One region of the Leucobacter sp. NPDC058333 genome, then DNA from elsewhere that is predicted to be linked to it. Evidence: predicted binding sites of a transcription regulator. Region 1 holds the regulator's gene; each other region holds the start of a gene.
The links. The regulator LexA, encoded in region 1, represses DNA repair genes until DNA is damaged. The targets are predictions, from matches to a motif close to TCGAACANNTGTTCGA.
Positions count from the first base shown of each region.

Region 2: a site for LexA is predicted at 2,457-2,472, ahead of uvrA (excinuclease ABC subunit UvrA). Genes of this name have one in related genera too.
Region 3: a site for LexA is predicted at 2,512-2,527, ahead of ruvA (Holliday junction branch migration protein RuvA). Genes of this name have one in related genera too.

Region 1 is NZ_JBHXHV010000001.1:1,367,174-1,371,916, forward strand. Features, by position in the region: gene lipA (lipoyl synthase) at 1-581, opposite strand, end outside; gene lipB (lipoyl(octanoyl) transferase LipB) at 578-1,291, opposite strand; gene lexA (transcriptional repressor LexA) at 1,389-2,054, opposite strand; gene ACFWHR_RS06435 (LysM peptidoglycan-binding domain-containing protein) at 2,315-2,719, shown strand; gene ACFWHR_RS06440 (histidinol-phosphate transaminase) at 2,760-3,857, shown strand; gene hisB (imidazoleglycerol-phosphate dehydratase HisB) at 3,919-4,527, shown strand; gene hisH (imidazole glycerol phosphate synthase subunit HisH) at 4,581-4,743, shown strand, end outside.
Region 2 is NZ_JBHXHV010000003.1:213,452-218,194, forward strand. Features, by position in the region: gene ACFWHR_RS11495 (redoxin family protein) at 1-512, opposite strand, end outside; gene ACFWHR_RS11500 (VOC family protein) at 640-1,044, opposite strand; gene ACFWHR_RS11505 (RES family NAD+ phosphorylase) at 1,069-1,749, opposite strand; gene ACFWHR_RS11510 (hypothetical protein) at 1,746-2,381, opposite strand; gene uvrA (excinuclease ABC subunit UvrA) at 2,543-4,743, shown strand, end outside.
Region 3 is NZ_JBHXHV010000003.1:458,941-463,683, forward strand. Features, by position in the region: gene secD (protein translocase subunit SecD) at 1-147, opposite strand, end outside; gene yajC (preprotein translocase subunit YajC) at 209-715, opposite strand; gene ruvB (Holliday junction branch migration DNA helicase RuvB) at 825-1,829, opposite strand; gene ruvA (Holliday junction branch migration protein RuvA) at 1,826-2,458, opposite strand; gene leuA (2-isopropylmalate synthase) at 2,559-4,328, opposite strand; gene ACFWHR_RS12650 (DUF2207 domain-containing protein) at 4,492-4,743, shown strand, end outside.

The sequences.
Region 1 (4,743 bases):
ACCGTTTCGAGATTGTGCGCAAAGACCTGCGGTCCTGCCTCGAAGACTTGTGCGAGGTCTTCCGGGCGGCCCCCAAGGTCGTCGGCGAGGACCTCGACGCCTGAACCCGGGTTCAACGCGTTGATCTGACGGATGGTCTCGGCGTAGAGCCAGGCTCCGGTGTCGGGGAGATCGTCGCGAGTCACGCCGGTGATGGTCGCGTACTTGAGGCCCATCGTGCGCACCGACTCGGCAACTCGGCGCGGTTCATCACGATCGAGCGGAAGCGGCTTGCCGCTGGCGATCATGCAGAAGTCACAGCGACGGGTGCAGATCGAACCGCCGATGAGGAATGTCGCCTCGCGGTCTTCCCAGCACTCGAATACGTTGGGGCACCCGGCTTCCTGGCATACCGTGTGCAGACCTTCCTTGGCGACGAGATCGCGCACTTCGCGGTACTCGGGGCCGAGGCGGGCGCGCGTCTTGATCCACGATGGCTTTTTTTCAATTGGGGTCTCAGCGTTGCGGGACTCGATGCGCAGCAGTTTGCGGCCCTCCGGCTCCGGTCGAGTTCCGGTTGAGGGGAGGCGCTGCGCGCTCATGCGATGACCCCTTCGAGAGTAGCCTCGAGGCGACTCTGCAGGGGCTCCGCGACCTGCGCTGGCGTGATGGTGCGGCCGGCGATCTCGCTCAAAGTGGTGACTCCCGCGTCTCTGATGCCACACGGCACGAAGTTCAAAAACGGGGCTGGATCATTGCTGCAGTTAATTGCCAGCCCGTGTGTGATTACTCCTGCCTTGGCGTGTAGGCCGATCTGCGCGACCTTGGCGAGCTGGCCGTCTGCAGCGTCTGCCCACACGCCGGACCGGCCCTCAACGCGTCGACCGGAGAGGCCGAACTCGGCCATCACATCGATGATCGTCTCCTCGAGCGCGCGCACGAGATCGACAACGCCCACCTGTGGGCGCAGACGCACGATGGGGTAGGCCACGAGTTGACCCGGCCCATGCCAGGTGACGCGCCCGCCGCGATCGACGGGCACCACAGGTGTGCCGTCGCTTGGATACTCGTCTGGATCGGATCGCCTGCCAGCCGTGTACACCGGGAGGTGTTCGAGCAGCAGGATCGTTCCGAGCTGAGAGCCGCCCTCGAGGCGTGCTGCGGCCTCGGCCTGCAGTGCCAGGCCGTGCTCGTATGGCACGAAGTCGGGGGCGAAACCCACGGATCGGGATTCCACTCGGGATGGGGGCTGCGGCTGTCCGAGCTGCGGCGAGGAGGCTCGCACTGCAGGTGCATCGTCGGTGCTGATCATGCTCCCAGGCTAGTTGGACGCGATCAAACAAATCAAGTCCCGTAAAAAAGCCGCGCTCGACGGATGGTCTGAGCGCGGCTTCCTGGAGTGCCGGGCGCTACACCGAGCGGAACACAGCGACAACTCGCCCGAGCACTTCAGCGTGATCACCGAGGATGGGCTCGAAGGCGCTATTGCGGGGAAGCAACCAAGTGTGTCCGTCTCGCCGACGGAACACCTTTACGGTTGCCTCGCCGTCGAGCATTGCGGCGACGATGTCGCCGTTCTCTGCCTCTCGCTGCTGGCGGATAACGACGAAATCGCCGTCGCAGATGGCGGCGTCGATCATAGATTCGCCGACTACGCGCAGCATAAACAGCTGGCCGTCTCCGACTAGCTGTCGGGGGAGTGGCACAATCTCTTCGACCTGCTGGTCGGCGGTGATGGGAACGCCAGCAGCAATCTGGCCGACAAGCGGCACGAACGCTGCTTCGACGGGCTGCTGTGCGGGGGCGTCGCTGATCGCGCTGGCCGTCGACGCGAGCTCGACCAGGATCTCAAGTGCACGGGGACGGTTCGGGTCGCGGCGGATGTAGCCGCCGAGCTCCAGGCGACTGAGCTGGTGCGTGACGCTCGAAAGGGAAGAGAGACCAACGGCGTCGCCGATCTCGCGCATGCTCGGCGGGTAGCCGCGGCTTTCCACCGAACGGGCGATGTACTCGAGAATCGCCTGTTGCTTCTCACTCAGGGGCTTCGTGGATCGGGGCGCAGCTGCATTGCTCATCGCTGGTCCTTTCTAGCCCGAAGGCGGTGCGGGATTGTCGCGATCCATGAATGTCGGTGGTTGCTGATTCAGTGATCCCGTTGACCGAAACCCTAGCCGCGGTATTCGAACACTGGCAAACACGTGTTCGAGTGTCGCGAAAAAAATCGAAACATATCTTCGATTAATCCCTTGCGGTTTCGAATCATCGTATATATATTCGAAACAGATGTTCGCACGGGTGGGAAATCCGAGGGCATCCGAACAGAAGGGAAGTCATCATGAGCGCATCAGCGGTTCTGAGTCAGGATTCACGAGAGATCACCGTGTCGACGGGATCGATCCGCCTGACTCGTCGCGGGCGCATCGTGTTTGGTGCCTTCGCGACTGTCTTGGTCGCGGCCCTTCTCGCGCTCGTGGCGGCGTTCGCTGCGCCCGAAGCGATGGCCTCGGCCCACGGGTCGAACGGGCAGCAGTTCGAGTACGTCGTGGTGCAGCCCGGCTCATCGCTCTGGTCGCTCGCGACCGACCTTGATCCCGCCGCAGACCCACGTGATCTCGTTACTGAAATTGTGCAGCTGAATCAGCTGAACGATTCGTCAGTGCAGGCGGGCGATGCGATCGCGGTTCCGCTGCGATACTCAGACAACCCGATCGTTGTATCCGGAGATGACCTCGGCGTGTAGCTCAGTTCCGGCTCGCCGGTCGCGGCTTTAGACTGGTGAAGTGACCAGCCTGAGCGATCTTCCTCTCCGCGACAACCTTGTCGGCCAGCAGCCGTACGGTGCCCCTCAAGACACCGTGGCTGTGCGCTTGAACGTCAACGAGAACACGCATCCGATTCCTGAAGAGGTTGCGATTGACATCGTGCAATCGCTCGCACACGCGGTCACGGGAGTGAATCGGTACCCCGATCGAGAGTTCGTGGAGCTTCGCACCTCCCTTGCGGCGTACCTGGGTCACGGCCTCGCCGCTGAACAGGTTTGGGCGGCGAACGGCTCGAACGAGGTGCTGCAGCAGGTGCTGCAGGCGTTCGGGGGGCCTGGGCGGTCGCTGCTGAGTTTTACGCCGACCTATTCGATGTACCCGCTGCTTGCCGCTGGGACCGACACTGACTGGATTCCCGTCGAGCGTCCTGATGATTACGTCCTCACGACCGAGTCGGTGGTTGAAGCGCTGCGAGAGCACCAGCCGGACATTGCCATACTGTGCGGGCCGAACAACCCAACAGGAACCACGCTTGACTCAGAGGTGATTCTCGCAGCCTATGACGCCTTCGACGGCATATTGATCGTCGACGAGGCCTATCAAGAATTCGACGCCGAACACGAAAGTGCTGTCGCACTGCTCCCCGGGCGACACAGGTTGCTCGTGTCGCGCACGATGAGCAAGGCGTTTGCATTTGCGGGCGTGCGGCTCGGCTACCTTGCTGCAGACGCCGCCATCATCGACGCGCTTCGGCTCGTCCGTCTGCCGTATCACCTCTCGGCGCTCACGCAGGCCGCGGCGACCGCTGCGCTGCGGCACGCTGAGGCGATGCTCGCCACGGTCGCTGATATTCGCGGGCAGCGCGATCGTATCGCTGAGGCCCTCACGGGTCTTGGCTACGTAGTGCACCCCTCTGGCGCGAACTTCCTGTTGGTGGGAGGCTTCGCCGATCCGGCAGCCACGTTTGAGGCGCTCTTCGCCCGCGGCATTCTGATTCGTAACCTCAGCATCCCGGGGCACCTGCGCATCACCGCGGGTACGGAGGCCGAAACCACAGCGGTTATCGAAGCCATCACCGCGCTCGGCCCTGGTGGCGCTCGCTCGGCAGGGGAGTAACCAACAGGGCTGCCCGAGTTTGGATGACTGACGGTTGTTCGCGGCCGATAGACTGACAACCATGACTGCAGCTCCGCGCACCGCCTCGCTCACACGATCGACGAGCGAGTCGCAGATCACCCTGAGTGTCGACCTCGACGGTACTGGCTCGTCGCAAATTGAGACCGGCGTGCCGTTCTTCGATCACATGCTCACCGCGTTCGCGCGGCACTCACTCACTGACCTCACGGTCACAGCGGTTGGCGACGTGCACATCGACGTGCACCACACGGTTGAAGACACGGGCATTCTGCTCGGACAGGCGATCTTGGAGGCGTTGGGCGACAAAGTCGGCATCTCGCGCTACGGTGACGCGCTCGTCCCGCTCGATGAGGCGCTCGCTCAGGCGGTCGTCGATATTTCCGGTCGACCATATCTTGTGCACTCCGGGGAGCCCGCAGGGTACGAGTTCCACCTCATCGGCGGGCATTTCACCGGCTCAATGGTGCGCCACTTCTTCGAGGCGCTGACGCTGAATGCGCGACTGACGGTGCACCTGAAGCTGCTCGAGGGCCGTGATCCTCACCACATCGCCGAGGCCGAGTTCAAGGCATTCGCACGCGCGTTCCGCGAAGCGAAGGCGCTCGACCCGCGCGTCTCCGGCGTGCCATCCACCAAGGGCGCGCTGTGACTGACGCCCCGGCGAGCAGCGGCGCGGCGCACGCGGGCGAAGCGGGCAACGACGTGACCGCACGAAAGTCGGTTGTGGTGCTCGATTACGGTTCGGGCAACGTTCACTCCGCCGTCAAAGCGCTCGTTCACGCGGGCGCTGACGTCGAGTTGACGCGCGATCCCGCTGCCGTGTTGGCCGCTGACGGACTCCTCGTGCCCGGCGTCGGCGCCTTCG
Region 2 (4,743 bases), on a different contig from region 1:
CCGAGATTTCCCAGGTCCGTCGTCTGACCGTCAGTGGAGTGCAGGTGGAGTGACGGAACCGTCGTGCCTGGCAGATGATCCGCCGCACCGTCGTCGGCCGGTACGGGGAGTCCCTCGGGGAGCATGGAATAGTCGTTCACTGTGTCGTCCTTCGTCTGGGTGCGGTTCGCGCCCGCGTGCAAGCGTGCTGCTAGCTCGGCGCGACGGATATGGAGCTTGGCGAGCATGCGATCGATTTCGGCGATGCCGTCTCGGTAGGTAACCAGTGACCCGACACAGTCATCGCCGTGCTCGTGTCCAAGCTGCAGGCACTCCACAAACGGGGCTGCGCGTCGCGCAGTGATTCCAGTCGCGGCGAGCTCACGGATTTCCACGCAGATGCGCACATGGCCCTCGTTGTAATCTCGGTACCCATTGCGCAGTCTGTTCGGTGCGATCAGGCCGAGCCCCTCGTAGTACCGCACGGCCTTAACGGTGACACCCGAGCGTTTCGCAAGCTCACTGATTTGCATCTCGCCTCCCTCCACGCACGAGGCTAAACCTTGCCCGAAGGGGCAAGGTCAAGCTCAGGCTCAAGCTCAAGCAGTGTCGGCAGCGGAGCGACTACTGCTGTGCGGCCGCACCGATACCGCTCGCGACTCAGTCGTCGGTCGCGAGCGGAGCGTACAGGTCGACCGTGTTGCCGTCCGGGTCGCGCACCGTGGCGTACCGTTGGCCCCACGGCGTATCCCACGGCGCCGTACCGGAAGAGTCGGGGTGTTCGGCGGTGATGGCCGCATACGCCTCGTCGACTTCGGCCGGCGTCGCCGCGCTGCACGCGAACGCGATGCGGTTCTCGCCCGTCGGGAGCTCGTAGCCGGGAATGAAGCCGGCCATGGTCGACACCGGATCCCAGGCGAGCTTCATGCCGTTCGGCAGCACCGCCTCGACGTGCGCCTCGTCGTCGAGGCCCTGCGGAATGTCGATACCCAGCGAGCGATAGAAGGCGAGGGACGCGCCAAGATCCGCGGTCACAATCCCAATGAAGTCAAAGTTCAGAGTCATGGCATCAGCGTACGTCGCGGGCGGTTACAACACCACGTACCCGTACCGGTCGGCGATTCGGTCGATGATGCCAGTGAGTTCATCACGGTCGAGGCGTAACCGCGCGAGGGGGTGCCGTGGGAGTGCATCCGCTGCGGTCGACCAGAGTGCGACGACGCGAGCGGTAGGCACGACCGAAGACGCCGATACGATGCCGTCGAGTTCGGGATAGTGGGCGTGGATTGCGCGCGCCCACGAGCGAGCATCCGAGTGGTCACCGGAAGAAATTGCAGCGTTGCCGCCCGCAACGGTGATCCAGTCGCTGTCGCTGAGGTCGAGTAATCGCAGGGGCCGCGCATTCTCGAAGATCACCAGCGTCGAATCGTCGTCACCGCGACGCACGATCCTTGTGGACTGGAAGACTTCGAGCAGGCACGCGGCGAATGCGGCGAGGGGGTCGCCGCCGGTGCTCGTAGTAGCGCGCGACTCAAGGGCGGCATACATGACGCCGCACTCCGGGTAGTCTCCCGGCGGCTCGGGGTGGGGATCAAACCGGGCGTCGACCGGGCCGTACGTTCGAAAGTCGTACCACGCCGCGGGGTGCGGGCCGCCGGCCTTAAAAATGCGCGCGAACCCTGTTCCGGTGGCGAGCTCCCGCACCCAGCTTGCGTCCGATGCAAGGTCGGGGAATCGCGAAGTATCTGGCGCCGGCAGTCGCTCGCTCATGGCAGCCGGTGCAGTGCGTCATCGACCGCCCTCGCCGCCGCGGCCGCGTCACCGCCCTGCACGAGCCAGTCGAACGGGGCAAGCTCTTCGCCGCCGCTGCGAAGCGCGGGCGCGGGGGAGGTGAGCACGCGCTCAGCCAGCAACACCGGAGTTCCGCGTGGAATGGCGCGTGCCACCGTTGCCCACCCGCGCAGCTCGCGATCCTCGGGGAACTGGAAACGGGGAAGATGCCACCCGTCACTCGTGCGCTGGGCGATCAATGTTCCTGCGGCGCACCGCTGGCGAATGCGCGCGGGAGTAACCCCAAGGAGCTCTGCGGCCTCCGTGACGGTTGCGCTGCGCGCAGCCAAGCTTTGATTCGCGAGCACCCCCCGTGTCGTGGCGGGGAGGGCGCTCGGCGCACGCAACTCGTGTTCGGTCGCGCCAAATCTGGCGAGCGCACTCACCTCTGCACCGGTCAGTGTTCGAGTGTCGGCCTGCTGATGGGCGAGGATGCCCGCGAGCAGTTCTTCTGCAGATTCCAGACGATCGCCGTCGAGGTGCGTCACGATCGATACGAGCCTGTCCCGTGCAGCATCGCCGACCGTGCCTGCCTGAGTGGGTCGTCGGGGATTTAGTTGCGCGAGTGACATGATCTGCCCTTTCGATTGCTTACACCAATAGTACTCGATAGTGGCTGCGAGTCCAGTGCGCTGGTGGCGAAAATATCGTAGGTATGTTCGAATATGTTGTAGCGAGCGCGTACTATGGAGCAGTGACTTCGAAGACCACGACCCCCATCCGTTCCTCCGCAATGCACTCCCAAATCAGCGTGCAGGGCGCTCGCGTGCACAACCTCAAGAACATCGATATCGCGATTCCGCGCGACTCGATGGTGGTGTTCACTGGCCTCTCCGGGAGTGGCAAGTCGAGCCTCGCGTTCGACACTATTTTCGCTGAGGGCCAGCGACGGTACGTTGAATCCCTGAGTGCATACGCGCGTCAGTTTCTTGGGCAGGTGGATCGGCCAGACGTCGACTTCATCGAGGGGCTCAGCCCGGCGGTCTCCATTGACCAGAAGTCGACGAACCGAAACCCGCGCTCGACCGTGGGCACGATCACTGAAATCTACGACTACATGCGACTGCTGTGGGCGCGCATCGGTGTGCCGCACTGTGCAGTGTGCGGCGAGCGCATTGAATCGCAGACCGTGCAGCAGATCGCCGATCGTCTTATGGGTCTTGAAGAGCGCACGCGCTACCAGGTGCTCGCACCTGTCGTGGGGAAGAAAAAGGGGGAGTTCGTCGACCTCTTCCAGGATCTCGCGGCCAATGGCTATTCGCGTGCGCTCGTCGATGGCGAGATGATTCAGCTCTCGGATCCGCCCAAGCTCAAGAAGCAGGTGAAGCACGACATCTCGGTCGTGGTCGATCGACTTGTCGCTGGCCCCAGCATTCTCGGCCGTCTGACCGACTCGCTTGAGACCGCACTCCGCCTTGCGGGTGGCATTGTCGCGATTGATTTCATCGACCGTGATGCGAAGGCCGACGACCGCGTACAGCAGTTTTCCGAGCAGTTGTCGTGCCCGAATCAGCACCCGGTCCAGCTCACCGAGATTGAGCCGCGCACTTTCTCGTTCAACGCTCCGTTCGGCGCCTGCCCGACGTGCTCGGGTCTCGGCACGAGCATGTCTGTGGACGAAGATCTCGTACTCGGTGATCCTGAGCTCTCGATCACCGAGGGTGTCATTATCCCGTGGACGAGTCAGGGCAAAAGTCTGTATCAGTACTACGAGAAGCTGCTCGTTGGCCTCTCAGACGATCTCAACTTCTCGCTGAAGTCGTCATGGTCAGATCTCAGCGATGAGGTGCAGCAAGCGGTGCTCTACGGCAACGACTTCAAGGTGAGCGTGCGCTGGCGCAACCGGTTCGGTCGCGAGATGAAATACTCGTCTGGCTTCGAGGGTGTCATCCCGTTCATCGAGCGTCAGTACGCCGAGGCGGAGTCCGACGCGAAGCGCGACCGGTGGTCGGAGTTCCTGCGCGAGGTACCCTGCCATGCCTGTCAGGGGCAGCGACTGAAGCCCGAGGTGCTCGCGGTGACGGTCGACGGTCAGTCGATCGCGGCTGTCGGCGAACTCAGCCTGCTGAACGCCAAGCGCTTCTTCGACGAGGTCGAGTTAACCGAGCGTGAAGCGAAAATCGGCGCACAGGTGCTGCGCGAGATCCGCCTCCGCTTTGATTTCTTGATCGAGGTCGGCCTGGGCTACCTGACGCTGGCGCGCGCCGCGGGCACACTCTCGGGCGGCGAGGCGCAGCGCATTCGGCTTGCAACGCAGATCGGATCGGGGCTGACGGGCGTGCTCTACGTGCTTGATGAGCCCAGCATTGGCCTGCATCAGCGCGACAATCGGCGCCTCATTGAGACGCTCATCAAGCTCCGTGACCTCGGCAACACGCTGATTGTCGTCGAGCACGATGAAGAGACGATCGAAGCGGCCGACTGGATCGTAGACATCGGCCCGGGCGCGGGCGTCGAGGGTGGCTCGGTTGTCCACTCGGGGCACTACGACGAATTACTCAGCAACCGCGAGTCCATCACGGGTGACTACCTCGCGGGCCGGCGCAGCATCGAGACCCCCAAACGTCGTCGCAAGCGCGACCGCAAGCGCGAGCTGAAGGTGATGGGCGCGCGGTCGAACAACCTGAAGAACGTCGACGCGACGTTCCCGCTCGGCATCATGACGGCCGTGACCGGTGTATCGGGATCGGGCAAGTCCACGCTCGTGAACGACATCCTGTATCGCGTGCTCGCAAACCAGCTCAATGGTGCTCGTCTCGTTCCCGGTAAGCACACACGCGTTACCGGGCTTGAGCACCTCGACAAGGTCGTACACGTTGACCAGGCGCCGATCGGGCGCACGCCGCGCTCGAACCCGGCGACTTACACGGGAGTGTTCGACAAGATCCGCAACCTGTTCGCGGAAACCACCGAAGCGAAGACGCGCGGCTACCT
Region 3 (4,743 bases), on a different contig from region 1:
GCCCTGCAGATCAAGCGCAAGTTTCGGGGTCCAAGTGGCGTCGCTTCTCATGACGCCATACGTGATCAAACCGGCGAGCCCGACGATGAAGACCAACAGGAAAATGAGGGAACGACGGGCCCTCCGGACGGCGGGTGAAGACGCCAAGACAGACTGCTTTCTCTAAACGGGAGAGGGTGTGGCCGCGGTCGAAACCGCGGCCACGGGATCAAGCCTTAGGGGCTGAACCGTTTCCCTGCTCATCGACGTCGGTGTTGTCGCCGCCATCGCGGCTCGGATCGACTTCAGCAGTGAACGGATCGTTGTGCACGTCGTTCGAGCCGTCGAGCGGCGCGGCGTCGCTTGCCGGCGCGGCAGCGGTGCCCGCAGCACCGGCTGCGCCGAGACGCTCGCCGAACGCAGGATCGTCGTCGGGAGCGAGCTCAGGGGCGGCGTCTTCGACGGGAGCGTCAGACGGCGTGACGACCTGAGTGACCGCGTTGCGGTGCACCACGAGTGTCGACGAACCGCTGCGCAGCGTGACCTTGTTGTTCTCCTCATCGATCGAATCGATCGTTCCGAAGATGCCAGACTGCAGCATGACCTCAGCACCTGGGCGGACGCTGCTCTGCAGCTCTTGCTGAGCAGCCTGCCGCTTCTTGCCGTTCCGGAACATGAAGAAGATCAACAGCGCGATCAGCGCAAACATCACAATAGTGATCGGGTCCAGAGCCACAGTGGTCCTTTCAACAGGCGAACGTGCGCCTCTCGTGAGACACAGATTGGACCAGTTTAACGGGTTGCCGCTGTGAATGCTCCCGACCGCGCCAAGTTACAACTTCAGACTACGGTGCCGGCGCCGCTGGCGGCACCGCACCGATGTGCTCCCAGCCGAGCCGCGTCGCGACGCGTCCGCGAGGCGTGCGCGACAGCAGCCCGGTACGCACGAGGAACGGCTCGACAACCGCTTCGATCGTCTCGGCTTCCTCGCCCACGGACACCGCGAGTGTCGACAAGCCGACAGGGCCACCGTTGAAGCGCTCTACGACCGCCCGCAATACCTCGCGATCAAGCCGGTCGAGTCCGTGGTGATCGACGTCGTACAGCGACAGCGCGGCCTGCACGGTTTCGGTGTTCCCAGCGACGTCGTGCACGAGACCGTAGTCACGCACGCGCCGCAGCAGCCGGTTCGCGATTCGCGGTGTGCCGCGTGATCGCCGCGCGATCTCATCGACGCCACTCTCGGACAGCGCGAAGTCAATCAGCCCGGCCGCGCGTCTAACGACGCTCGCGAGCTCATCATCAGCGTAAAACTCCAGGTGCGCGGTGAACCCGAAGCGGTCGCGCAGCGGGTTCGGGAGTAGTCCCGCGCGGGTGGTGGCGCCCACAAGCGTGAACGGCGAAAGATCGAGCGGAACCGAGGTCGCGCCTGCGCCCTTACCCACCATGATGTCGACTTTGAAGTCTTCCATCGCGAGATAGAGCATCTCTTCGGCACTGCGCGCCATGCGATGGATCTCGTCAATGAAGAGCACTTCACCGGGGGTTAATGCCGAAAGCACAGCGGCAAGATCGCCCGCGTGCTGAATGGCAGGCCCGGAGGTCTGATGCAGGGGTTTGTCGAGTTCTGCAGCGACGATCATCGACAGCGTGGTCTTTCCGAGCCCGGGAGGTCCCGCCAGCAAGATGTGGTCGGGAGTGTGGCGTCGCATGGTTGCAGCGTCAAGCAGTAGCCCGAGTTGCCGGCGCACCTTGGACTGACCGACAAACTCGGCGAGGGTCGCTGGCCGCAGTGCGCCCTCGTACCCCTGTTCCGAAGCCGTTGCCTGGGCCGAAAGCTCGCCCGTCATCGCCCGCTCCGAGAACCGCGGCCGCCGCTGCGGCTCGCCTGCAACAGCGCAAGCGCTGCCCGCAGCAGACCGGCGCTGTCTTCGGGTGCACCAGCGTCGCGAGCGTCTTGCACCGCCTGTTGCGCGTCCGACTCGCCCCAGCCGAGCCCAACGAGGCCCTGGCTGACGCCGTCTGCCAGGGCGTCAGCGGGCGCAACGGCCGCGACCGAAGCGTCGTCTCCGAGATCAAGTTCGGTGAGTTTGCCCGCGAGCGAAAGCGTGATGAGCTTCGCCGTCTTCGGCCCGATTCCCGACACTTTACGGAAGGGCTTATCGTCATCGTTCGTCACAGCCCCGGCGATCTCCGAGGGCGTGAGCGCCGAAAGTACTCCGAGCGCGCTGCGCGGGCCTACTCCCGAGACGGCGATGAGGTGGCCAAACACCGCGAGTTCCGGCTCCGTCGAAAATCCGAACAGCGTCAGCGAGTCTTCGCGAACCACAAGCGACGTGTGCAGCCGAACAACGTCACCCGGCACGGCTTGCGCGACGCGTCCGCTCGGCACCTCGACACGCATGCCGAGCCCTCCGAGCTCCACGACGACCCAACCAGCACCCGCAGCGAGCACTGGCCCGCGAATCGAAGCAATCACACGTTCACCCTAGAAGATCGGAGCTCCAAACACAGCAGCGCCACACCGAAAATTCGAACATATGTACGAAATCGATGTGGCGCGCTGTTGCCAACCGCCGCTACGCGTCTACGGTCGCTGCCTGAACCTCGCGCTGGCCGTTACGGATCGCACGGTTCACGGAGCTGATGATTGCCTCAAGCGTCGCTCGGCTCGTGTCGGCGTCTATACCCACGCCCCACAGCCGCTGGCCGTCAACCTCGAGATCCACGTACGATGCGGCGACCGCGTCGCCGCCCGAGCTCATCGCGTGTTCGACGTAGTCGAATAGCGTGACCGCGTGGCCAGCCTCGTTCAGGGCGCTGATGAAGGCGTCGACCGGACCGTTGCCGCGCGCCGTGATCTGCTGGTCGTCGGCGCCGACTCGGTAGTCGACCGTGAGTTCGGTCACGCCGTCGCCGGCACTCGTCGCCGTCGTGCGGAAGATCTCGTACCGCCCCCAGCGCTCGGCATCCTCGACCTGGGACGGCAGGTATTCGTCCTGGAAGATGCGCCAGATCTCATCGCTCGAGACCTCGCCACCGGAGGAATCGGTGACGCTCTGCACAACCGAGCTGAACTCGATCTGCAGGCGGCGTGGCAGGTCAAGATGATGATCGGTCTTCAGCAGATACGCCACCCCACCCTTGCCTGACTGGGAGTTGACGCGAATCACGGCCTCGTACGACCGACCCAGGTCCTTTGGGTCAACGGGCAGATACGGCACTGCCCACTCTATGTCGTCCACGGTCTTGCCCGCCGCTTCGGCGTCTTGCGACATCCGTTCGAAGCCCTTTTTGATCGCGTCTTGATGCGATCCCGAGAACGCCGTGTACACCAGGTCGCCGGCCCACGGGCTACGCTCGGGTACTCGCAACTGGTTGCAATACTCGGCGGTGCGACGCACCTCGTCGAGACGCGAGAAGTCGATCTGCGGGTCGATGCCCTGCGTGAAGAGGTTGATGCCCAGCGCGATGAGATCAACGTTGCCCGTGCGCTCGCCATTTCCGAACAAGCAGCCCTCGATGCGATCAGCGCCGGCCTGGTAGCCGAGTTCGGCAGCGGCGACCGCGGTGCCCCGGTCATTGTGCGGGTGGAGCGACAGAATGACGTTCTCACGGTGGTTCAAGTGCCGGCTCATCCACTCGATCGAGTCGGCGTACACATTCGGGGTTGCCATCTCGACGGTGGCCGGCAGGTTGATGATTACCTTGCGCTCTGGCGTCGGTTCGAGCACCTCAAGCACGTCGTTGCACACCTCGACCGCGTAGTCGAGCTCGGTACCGGTGTACGACTCGGGTGAGTACTCGTAGAAGATCTCGGTGTCCGCACAAATGTGCTCGCTCGCTCGGCACAGCTTCGCACCGTCGACCGCGATCTGCTTGATACCGGCGCGATCCGAACGGAACACCACATCCCGCTGGAGAATGCTCGTCGAGTTGTAGAGATGCACAATCGCCTGCTTCGCGCCGATCAACGACTCGTAGGTGCGGGTGATGAGGTGCTCGCGTGCCTGCGTCAGTACCTGAATGGTCACGTCAGCCGGAATCGCATCGTCTTCGATGAGGTGCCGCACGAAATCGAAGTCCGTCTGGCTCGCGGACGGAAAACCGACCTCGATCTCCTTGTAGCCCATCTTCACGAGCAGATCGAACATGATCCGCTTGCGCTCGGGGCTCATGGGGTCGATGAGTGCCTGGTTGCCGTCTCGCAGGTCAACCGCACACCAGCGCGGGGCCTCGGTAATTCGCTTCGAGGGCCACGTGCGATCTGGAAGATCAACATCGATGATCTCGTGAAACGGGCGGTAGCGATGGATCGGCATACCGGAGGGCTGTTGCATGTTCTGCATGGACTCGTCTTTCTCGTCGTGGTCTTGCTCAGCCAAACACGAACACCGCGACGAGGGAGGCCAGAGACTGATTAGTAAGTCGAGGACTCGTCGCGGCAGCTAAGGAGAAGCGAGCCGAACAGCATGCGCATTACTCTAGCACCGGTGCCCTAGCCTGGCTGACATGACCTTTCGCACGCGTTCGCACCCCCGCACCGCCAGCGCAGCATTCATCACCCGCGCGATCACGGCGGCGGCGGCGCTGGCGTGGGCATTCACCGCGCTCGCGTCCCCCGCAACCCCCGCATCCGCCGACGTCTCTGACTTCTCCTATGCGAGTTGGGACGTTGACTACACTCTCGACACCGATGCGGGCGGGCGCTCGATCACCCACGTGACGGAGACTCTCGTAGCCGAGTTCCCGATGTTCAATCAA